3 linked regions of the Methanotorris formicicus Mc-S-70 genome follow. The protein of the gene in region 2 binds, or shares a complex with, the protein of the main gene of each other region. Links are inferred from orthologs where the notes say so. Each region holds a gene or a part of one and is shown on either strand. Other genes may lie near its edges.

Region 1 (3,114 bases), on a different replicon or contig from region 2:
TGCATATACAAAACTCACAATGGGGCCAGCAGTTAAAATAGAAAAATAAGGGGATGAAAAAAATGACATCAGCAGTGGAAACACAACGTAAAATTGCCCCTTGGAAAATTGAGGAAGTAAATACATTAAAAGAACTCCTAAAAAGCAAGCCTATTGTAGCAATAATTGACATGATGGAAGTTCCTGCAAGGCAACTCCAAGAAATTAGAGACAAGATTAGAGGAAAAATGATTTTAAGAATGTCAAGAAACTCCCTTATTATAAGGGCAATTCAGGAATTATCTGAAGAAACAAACAATCCTGAATTTGCTAAACTTACTGACTATGTTGAGAAAGGGGCAGCAATCCTTGTTACAGACATGAATCCATTCAAATTATATAAAGAATTGGAGGCAAGTAAGACACCCGCTCCTATAAAAGGAGGGGCAATTGCACCTTGTGACATTAAAGTCCAAAAAGGTTCAACAGGAATGCCTCCAGGGCCATTCCTTGGAGAACTTAAGAGTGTAGGTATCCCAGCAGCGATTGAAAAAGGTAAAATTGCAATTAAAGAAGACAAGGTTGTTGTTAAGGCAGGAGAGGTCGTTTCGCACAAACTTGCAACAGTCCTTTCCGCATTAGGAATTAAGCCAATAAAAGTTGGGTTGAACTTACTCGCTGCTTATGAAGATGGAATCATCTACACACCAGATGTATTGAAGATAGATGAAGAAGAATTTATATCAAAAATACAAAATGCATACATGCATGCAGTTAACATATCAGTTAACGCAGCAATTCCAACAAAAGATACAATCGAATTACTCATACAAAAAGCATTCCTCAATGCAAGAGCAGTATCTATTGAAAGTGCATTCCTTACAGATAAAACAGCAAGTGACATCATTGGTAAGGCATACGCACAAATGCTATCTCTTGCAGGAAAACTTAGCGATGATGCATTAGACGATGAGTTAAGAGAGAAATTATCAGCAAATGCAAGTGCTGCTCTAACTCCAGCAGAAGAAGAGGGGAAGAAAGAAGAAGAGAAGAAAGAGGAGAAGAAAGAAGAACAGGCTGCAGTTGGTTTGGCATTATTGTTCTAAACAATTTTTCTTAAGAATGCATGTCACCGAAAAATATATATAAGATACTTGAAAATACAAAAGAAACTAATAAAATTATGGAAAAACATATAATCAACAAAGAAACACATTATAATTGTGGAGGTGTAATTTATGGAATACGTATATGCGGCATTATTATTGCACGCTGCTGGAAAAGAAATTACAGAAGATGCAGTTAAGAGCGTTTTAAGTGCAGCAGGTGTTGATGTAGATGATGCAAGAGTTAAAGCATTAGTTGCTGCATTAGAAGGAGTAAATATCGATGAGGCAATTGAAAACGCTGCAATGCCAGTTGCTGCAGCAGCTCCAGCAGCAGCACCAACTCCAGCAGCAGAAGAGAAGAAAGAAGAAGAGAAAAAAGAAGAGAAGAAAGAAGACACAACCGCTGCAGCAGCAGGACTTGCTGCATTGTTCGGATAAGTCCTCTATTTTCCTTTTTTATTTTATTTTGGGCATTTTAATTTGTATATTTAAATATTATTGTTTTTTTATTTATTGAATTTATATAGTTGGATGTTTTAATAATTCTTAAAAACATTTATATATTTTATAAATTAAAGAAATTATAACTATATGAATAACACTGGTGAAATCATGGAACCAAAGATAAAGATTGTTAATGTTGTTGTCTCCACACAGATAGGTAGTGATATTGATTTAGAAGAGGCAGCATTGATATTAGATAATGCTGAATACGAACCAGAACAATTTCCAGGATTAGTTTGCAGGTTATCAGAACCAAAGGTGGCTTTATTAATATTTAGAAGTGGGAAAGTAAATTGTACGGGGGCTAAAAGTAAAGAAGAGGCTGAAGTAGCAATTAAAAAAATAATTAAAGAATTAAAAGATGCGGGAATGGATATAATCGATGACCCGGAAGTTAAAGTTCAGAACATGGTTGCTACTGCTGATTTGGGAATTGAACCAAATTTGGATGATATAGCATTGATGATTGAAGGAACTGAATACGAACCAGAACAATTTCCAGGATTGGTTTATAGGTTGGATGACCCAAAAGTCGTGGTTTTAATATTTGGTAGTGGAAAAGTTGTTATAACAGGATTGAAGAAAGAAGGGGATGCAGAAATTGCATTAAATAAAATATTAGAAACCTTGAGAGAAATTGAAGAGATAAAATAAACACCTATTTTTCTCATCAATTTATGATTTAATTTTATTTTATTTTTTATTCAAATTTAATTGTAAAAATGGAGAGATATCATGATAACGATAATCGACTACAACGCTGGAAATTTGAGGAGTATCAAAAAGGCTGTTGAATTGTATGAGAGAAATGTGGTAATTACAAACGATAAGGAAGAGATTCTAAGTGCTGATAAAGTCATTCTTCCCGGTGTTGGTAATTTCGGAGATGCAATGAAAAATTTAGAAAATTTAAAAGATGTGATTTACAAAATTGTAGAAGAAAGAGTTCCATTTTTAGGCATTTGTTTAGGGATGCAGTTACTATTAGAGGAAAGCGAAGAATGTAAAGATATAGAAGGCCTCGGCATTATAAAGGGAAATGTAGTAAAATTTAAAAACGTTGATAAGATTCCACACATGGGATGGAACAACGTTAAAAAAGTAAAAGATATTCCCCTATTTGAAAATATAAAGGATAACGAATATTTCTACTTTGTGCATTCCTACTATGTGAATCCAACAGAGGAGGATGTAATAGTAGGAACATGCGATTATGGTATAGAATTTCCATGTGTTATTAATAAAGATAACGTCTATGCTACCCAATTCCATCCAGAGAAAAGTGGAAAAGTTGGGTTAAAGATGATAGAGAATTTTGTTGAATTGATTTAAATGTTTTCTTTTAATTTGTTTTTTGCCTTTCTTTTTAAATAGAGGTTTCCCAAAACCCCTGCAATTAATGGTAAAGGGGTTGCAATATAAATTAAACCTCCAAACATCGCAAGGAGTTTTTTGTGGAATCTTATATTTAACGTTGGATTTTTAAACATCATAGATTTTATCAGGGTTTTTTCTGATACAT
Region 2 (3,224 bases):
GTTGTTGAACCATTAGAAGAGAGTGTTTTACAAGCATACAAAGAAGGTAAACTCAAAGATGAGGACTTCAAGAAGAAAACACCACAAGAAGTTGAAAAGGTATTGGTTGAAGCAGGTTTGGATAAAGAAGAGGCAAAAAGAGTAATGTCCATCTATGAAGGAAACATGTTAATCAACATGACAAGAGGTATCATTCACTTAGATGAATCCAGAGAGTTAATTATACAAGGGTTCAAAGAGGCTGTAAGAAACGGACCATTGGCAGCAGAGAAATGTCAAGGAGTTAAAGTTAAGTTAGTAGATGCAGTATTCCATGAAGATGCAATCCACAGAGGTCCTGCTCAGTTAATCCCAGCAGTAAGGTTTGGTATCAGAGATGCCATAATGGAAGCAAAACCTGTCTTATTGGAGCCAATGCAAATGGTATTCATCAGTACCCCACAGGACTACATGGGAGATGCAATAAGAGAAATCAGCAACAGAAGAGGACAAATCTTAGATATGGAGCAAGAAGGAGATATGGCAATTATCAAAGCAAAATGTCCAGTTGCAGAGATGTTTGGATTTGCTGGGGCAATTAGGGGAGCAACTCAAGGTAGGTGTCTCTGGAGTATAGAGTTTGCTGGATTTGAGAAGGTTCCACCTGAATTGCAAGACCAACTAATAAAACAGATAAGGGAAAGAAAGGGATTAAAAGTTGAATAATGGCAAAGTAGGTCGTTGCGTTATAATTGACTAAAACTTAAGTGAAAATCGCCCTTTCAAAAATTTTACAATTCTCAAATAAACAATAAAAATTCCGCAAAACAGCCAATTGCCTCACCATAAAATATATATACCACTTCCTACTATTCACTATTTACCAAATTTTTCCGAATGATAAAATTATTTTCTAATTTTGTGAACTGTTAATTATAATTTTAGTACAATAATAAAAGCAAAAAATATTAAAAATAAAAAATGGAGGTTGTGAAATATGGCAAAACAAAAGCCAGTATTGAACGTTGCATTTATTGGGCACGTTGACGCTGGGAAATCAACAACAATTGGAAGACTTTTATTCGACAGTGGAGCAATTGACCCACAAGTTTTGGAAAGGTTGAAAAGAGAAGCTGCAGAAAAAGGTAAGGCAGGATTCGAGTTTGCTTACGTTATGGATGGTTTAAAAGAAGAGAGAGAAAGAGGAGTTACAATCGACATTGCTCACAAAAAATTCGAAACTCCAAAATACGAAATTACAATTGTCGACTGTCCTGGTCACAGAGACTTCATTAAAAACATGATTACAGGAGCATCACAAGCAGACGCTGCTGTTTTAGTTGTTGACGTAAACGACCACAAAACAGGTATTCAACCACAAACAAGAGAACACATGTTCTTAGCAAGAACATTAGGTATTAACCAAATTGCAGTTGCAATCAACAAAATGGATACAGTAGATTACAGCCAAGAGGCTTATGAAGCAATGAAAAAATTAATCTCAGACCAATTATTAAAAATCTTAGGTTACAACCCAGATGCAATTGACTTCATTCCAGTTGCTTCATACCACGGAGACAACGTTGTTAAGAAATCAGACAAAACACCATGGTACAATGGACCAACATTAGTTGAAGCATTAGACAAATTCAACCCACCACAAAAACCAACAAACTTGCCATTAAGAATCCCAATCCAAGATGTCTACTCAATTACAGGGGTAGGTACAGTTCCTGTTGGTAGAGTAGAAACAGGAGTTATGAAACCAGGAGACAAAGTTGTATTTGAACCAGCAGGAGTTCAAGGAGAAGTTAAATCCATCGAGATGCACCACGAACAAATCGCACAAGCAGAACCAGGAGACAACATTGGTTTCAACGTAAGAGGTGTCAGTAAGAAAGACATTAAGAGAGGAGACGTTTGTGGACACCCAGACAACCCACCAACAGTTGCAGATGAGTTCACAGCACAAATTGTTGTCTTACAGCACCCATCAGTTATTACAGTTGGTTACACACCTGTATTCCACGCACACACAGCACAAGTTGCATGTACATTCATAGAAATTATGAAAAAATTAAACCCAGCAACTGGTGAAGTTTTAGAAGAAAACCCAGACTTCATTAAAGCAGGAGATGCTGCAATCATTAAAGTTAAGCCAACAAAACCAATGGTCATTGAAAACGTAAAAGAAATTCCACAACTCGGAAGATTCGCTATCAGAGATATGGGTATGACAATTGCAGCAGGTATGGCTATAGATGTTAAAGCAAAAAACAAATAAATTAACTAACTAATTTCTTTTTTTATTTTTTTATACCAATTCTTTTTTTAAATACATTAAAAATAAAAGAGGGAAGAGTATGCAAAAAGCAAGGATAAAATTAAGCAGTACAAACCACAAAGAATTGGATGAAGTTTGTAGGCAAATAAAACAAATTGCAGAAAAAACAGGAGTAGATATTTCAGGACCGATTCCATTACCAACAAAGATATTAAAAATAGTAACAAGAAAAGCACCAGATGGAGAAGGTTCTGAAACATATGAAAGATGGTACATGAGAATCCACAAAAGATTAATTGACATTGAAGCAGATGAGAGAACATTAAGACACATAATGAAAGTTAAAATACCAGATTCAGTCCAAATAGAGATTCAGTTTAAATAGGCTTTTTTAGATGTTTAATTTTGCAAAAGCTCACTAACGGTTGCAATCCAATTGGGGATTGCAACGACTTTCTTTTTTTGATTATTTTATGCATTTTCTTAATAACCTGTAAATTAGAGGGTCATTCTTTTATTTTAAATATTAATATGATATATTTGAATATTTAATATAATGATTTACTTTAATTAACTTTTCTTTGAGCATACAACATACCGCAATATTTATATATATAGTGGTGGATAATTTGTCATTAATTATAATGATAAATTTTGTGATTTGGTGGGATTATGGAGCTCCAAATAGTATCATTTATAACCGCAGGGGTGTTAATAGTTATTGGTTTATATGGCGTTTTTTTTGTTGATAATGTTATTAAAAAGATTATTGCTTTATCTGCAATGGGTAATGGAGTTAATTTGGTTTTAATTGCGATGGGTTATAACGGAGGAGTAGTTCCAATAAAACTTCCAAATATGCCTCTTGAGGTTTTCGCATCAAAGAGTGCCTATCCATTGCCACAAGCACTGGTTTTGACAAATATCGTCATTGAAGCATCGATGTTAGCCATTATGCTGG
Region 3 (3,122 bases), on a different replicon or contig from region 2:
TTCATTCATTATGGTCAATATTCTTGCTATAGTTCTTTTTAATTCTTTAACTCTCCCAGGGTTTGAAGGTGCTCCACCAACTGCTTTGTGTACATTTTCTTTTAACAATTCCTTCTTTAACTCCACAAGTTTTTCTCTCATCTCTTCTATACTCATTTCTCTAATTTCATTTGCCCTTAAAATCGCCATGTTTTTCACCCCAATTAATAAGTTAAGTCCTAAAAACAAATTTATAAAGATATTTGAGGGGTTTATTCCATAACCTCTTCAGAAACTTCTTTAATTTCCTCATCTTTAATGATGACTTCATCTGGTAATACAATATCTGGTGGCATAATCTTTACAGTTACACCAATAACTCCCAACTTCAATTTAGCAAGTTTAAATGCTTTTCTGACAAGTGTTTCTGATGGATCTCCACAGTGTTTCATGTATCCAGCCATGAATTTTTCTGTTCTTGCTCTCTCTCCAGTTAATTTTCCAGAAATGATTACAACAACACCTTTTGCCCCTGCATTCATAACTCTTCTAACTGCTGCGTGAGCGACTCTTCTGAAGTGCATTCCTCTTTCTAATGAGGATGCAATTTTCTGTGCAACTACCTCTGGGTCTAAGTTTGGATCGTCAATGGATTTAACTTCAATTTGTGGTTTATCTACTTTGTATGTGTTTTCAAGAGTTTCTGTTAATTCTTTTACTCTTTTTCCTCTTCTACCAATGACAAAACCAGGTTTCTCTGCATATATTGTTATTTTTGTTCCAATAGGTGTTTTTCTAATCTCCATGTGGCTGTATCCTGCCTTTGCTAATGCCTTTTTAAAGTACTCATCAATTAACATCTCTTTGATATTGTCATCTACGAATATCCTCTCAATCATGCTAACCCTCCTAGTGGTATTCTTCTAATATAACTTGTATATGGACAGTTTCTTGGAACTTAGGTGATGCTCTACCAAATGCCCTTGGCATGTATCTCTTGATTGTTGGACCTTTGTTTGATGAGATGTGCTTGATTCTCAATTTTTCAGCATTTAAACCTTTGTATTCTGCATTTTTCTTAGCATTTTCCAATACTTTCAAGATTTCTCTTGATGCCTTTACTGGGTATCTACCAGCATGCCATCCAAATTTACCCTTTCTGTGTGGGACATCCTTGCAGTGTCTCTTAAATGGAATATGCCTCTTTAATGCAATAACATCTTTCAAATATTCGATAGCATCATCCAACTTCATACCATTTAACTCCCTGCAGATTTCTATTGCATGTTTTCTTGAGATTTTCAATGCCTTACCCATTGCTCTTGCAGTTTTGTTAGGATCTACATCTATTTTGTAGTTTAGTTTTGCCATTCCATTCACCTCAGAATTCAATCTAAATGATAATGCCGTAAACGTGTTTTACACCCATATATAAAAATTCTTTTACCAAAACCCTAATAACTCTCTTTATTTAATTGAACTTATTTATATATTTTATTATGCACCAAATAGTGTTTGTTATAGATATAAAAAATTTAATTTTTAAGTGAATATTACCATTGTCAATTAAACATATTTAAAATAAATTTAAAGAAAAGAATGTCATATAAAACTAAATTGATATTAAATTTAAGCAAGTGATACTTCGACAACTTCTACACTCTCTACATCCCCCAAGTCACTCAATGCTTTTTCGATTTCTTCTGTTCCTCCTTCTTTTTCTTCCATCTCTACAACAACATAAACTGCATACAAACCAAATGCCAATGGTTCGTCTGAGATTCCTCTAAAAATTGCATCTGTTTTTTCTACTGTTTCTTTAACTTTCTCTTTTAATTCCTCTTTGTTTACTTCTGGACTTGTTGGCATAACTTTTATCTTAGCAAGAACTTTCGCCATTATTTCACCCTGTTATTTATTATATTATAACTTTATGGCCCTTCGTACCCACACTCTGGGCACTTGTATGGGTTACTTAATTTTCTGCATTTCTCACATCTAACTATCTCTACTTTACCACAGTTTGGGCATGGGAACCTTGTCGCATACTCTCTTGGAGCAATTTCAGCATTGCATGATATACACCTGTATTTCATCCTACCACCATTTTTATTTTATGATATTGTTAAAACCATGTTATTTTTGTGCATATACTCATTTTTCCGTTTAATAAATTAATTATTCTCTCAGGATGTTTCCCATTCACTACATAACAGTTCATTTTATATTTTATAAGTAGTTGGGGTAAGTGTTTATCAACAGACGTGAAACCTCTAATGTCTTTTGCACTTATAGTATTTAATAATTTCCCTCCAGGATATTTATCATATACCCCATCAACATCAGTCGCAACTATTATTTCCTTCAAGTTTAAGAACTTTGCCACATACAATGCTATTGTATCAGATGTTACATCCCAAGAGTGGGGTAATTCATCAGTCGAAAGGACTAATTTTGAAGGTAAAAAGATAACTTTACCATTTTTTTCCAATATCCTCTTTGCATCAAAAAGATTATCTGTTGTTTCTATGCAAGAAATCTCTGAAAAATACATCCCCATCAAATCAACACAGAGAGTTGCAAGTTTATGCGCCCCTCTGTCATTTAAATTTGTCTTTTCGTAGAGTTTCCTAACAACATTGGCAAACTCTCCTCCTCCAGGAATAATAATTATTGGCTTCTCTATTTTTTTTAATTCATTTAATAATTTTTCTGCATGATATGTTAAACTACCCCCTATTTTTATTAGCATGGTTTCACTTTTTTAACTTTTATAGTATTATTTTTTTAGATGCCTTATGCCTCCTAAAATCTAAGGATGTTGATACATCACTTAAATATTTTTTTGCAATTTCTTTTGCCTTTAAAAGTTCTTCCTTTGTTGGTTTTCGTGCATTTAGATTATTGTTAAATGGAGTGTATCCAATAATCCTATACTTAACATCCCATCTACTTAAAAATTCTGCAATCTTTTCAATCTCATCAACATCAACAATATTGGGGATTAGGACAGTATCTACTTCAAAGTTGAAATTTTTATCTGCTAAGTATTCTATGCATTTTAAAACATTTTTATTTGATTTTCCAGTTAGATATTTGTGCTTTTCATCATCAAATGCCTTTAAATCAACGTGTATTTCATC

What was found. Proteins that work in one complex are often made in the same cells at the same time.
Region 1: the proteins of tuf (region 2) and rpl12p are in contact, whole or in part, in a crystal structure (PDB 3WY9), measured with the Pyrococcus horikoshii proteins. The link is inferred for Methanotorris formicicus Mc-S-70 from one-to-one orthologs. Residues at the interface, in WP_010885563.1 of Pyrococcus horikoshii: Lys125, Glu126, Phe129, Arg132, Thr133, Lys165, Leu166, Thr169, Lys324, Gln326, Leu359, Ala360, Ile369, Glu372, Ile384, Ile422, Ser423, Gln425; in WP_010886059.1 of Pyrococcus horikoshii: Glu96, Glu97, Leu100, Leu103, Ser104, Ala105, Leu106, Phe107, Gly108.
Region 3: the proteins of tuf (region 2) and METFODRAFT_RS03015 are in contact, whole or in part, in a crystal structure (PDB 7CSL), measured with the Pyrococcus horikoshii proteins. The link is inferred for Methanotorris formicicus Mc-S-70 from one-to-one orthologs. Residues at the interface, in WP_010885563.1 of Pyrococcus horikoshii: Val16, Lys20, Ser21, Lys62, Arg65, Glu66, Arg67, Gly68, Val73, Ala74, His75, Ile88, Asp89, Ala90, Pro91, Gly92, His93, Asp95, Phe96, Lys98, Asn99, Gly103, Ala104, Asp227, Val228, Tyr229, Ile231, Val234, Val237, Val239; in WP_010884146.1 of Pyrococcus horikoshii: Phe4, Leu6, Val7, Val9, Arg11, Met13, Pro14, Thr15, Asp16, Pro17, Leu38, Ala39, Lys40, Glu44, Pro45, Ile46, Ala47, Phe48, Gly49, Leu50, Tyr56, Leu58, Arg60, Asp61, Glu62, Glu63, Tyr65, Ser66, Phe67, Asp68.

The regions. Positions count from the first base shown.
Region 1 is NZ_AGJL01000022.1:16,733-19,846, reverse strand. What follows is about bases 1-2,871. They hold rpl12p (50S ribosomal protein P1), read left to right. Parts: upstream 1-1,217; coding sequence 1,218-1,526; downstream 1,527-2,871. Other genes in these bases: hisH (imidazole glycerol phosphate synthase subunit HisH), read left to right, coding at 2,328-2,871; METFODRAFT_RS04975 (TATA-box-binding protein), read left to right, coding at 1,701-2,246; METFODRAFT_RS04985 (50S ribosomal protein L10), read left to right, coding at 75-1,085; METFODRAFT_RS04990 (50S ribosomal protein L1), read left to right, coding at 1-49. Also shown: more of hisH, read left to right, coding at 2,872-2,924; METFODRAFT_RS04965 (PHP-associated domain-containing protein), read right to left, coding at 2,921-3,114. UniProt on the Methanocaldococcus jannaschii protein: Forms part of the ribosomal stalk, playing a central role in the interaction of the ribosome with GTP-bound translation factors.
Region 2 is NZ_AGJL01000011.1:29,816-33,039, forward strand. Bases 284-3,119 are described here. They hold tuf (translation elongation factor EF-1 subunit alpha), read left to right. Parts: upstream 284-976; coding sequence 977-2,263; downstream 2,264-3,119. Other genes in these bases: METFODRAFT_RS02925 (elongation factor EF-2), read left to right, coding at 284-705; rpsJ (30S ribosomal protein S10), read left to right, coding at 2,343-2,648; METFODRAFT_RS02940 (cation:proton antiporter subunit C), read left to right, coding at 2,936-3,119. Outside these bases: more of METFODRAFT_RS02925, read left to right, coding at 1-283; more of METFODRAFT_RS02940, read left to right, coding at 3,120-3,224. UniProt on the Methanocaldococcus jannaschii protein: GTP hydrolase that promotes the GTP-dependent binding of aminoacyl-tRNA to the A-site of ribosomes during protein biosynthesis.
Region 3 is NZ_AGJL01000012.1:834-3,955, reverse strand. Bases 244-3,122 are described here. They hold METFODRAFT_RS03015 (elongation factor 1-beta), read right to left. Parts: upstream 1,879-3,122; coding sequence 1,609-1,878; downstream 244-1,608. Other genes in these bases: METFODRAFT_RS03000 (radical SAM protein), read right to left, coding at 2,751-3,122; mfnE ([5-(aminomethyl)furan-3-yl]methyl phosphate kinase), read right to left, coding at 2,105-2,731; METFODRAFT_RS03010 (zinc finger domain-containing protein), read right to left, coding at 1,911-2,075; METFODRAFT_RS03020 (50S ribosomal protein L22), read right to left, coding at 889-1,350; METFODRAFT_RS03025 (30S ribosomal protein S3), read right to left, coding at 252-878. In the rest of the region: rpmC (50S ribosomal protein L29), read right to left, coding at 1-189. UniProt on the Methanocaldococcus jannaschii protein: Promotes the exchange of GDP for GTP in EF-1-alpha/GDP, thus allowing the regeneration of EF-1-alpha/GTP that could then be used to form the ternary complex EF-1-alpha/GTP/AAtRNA.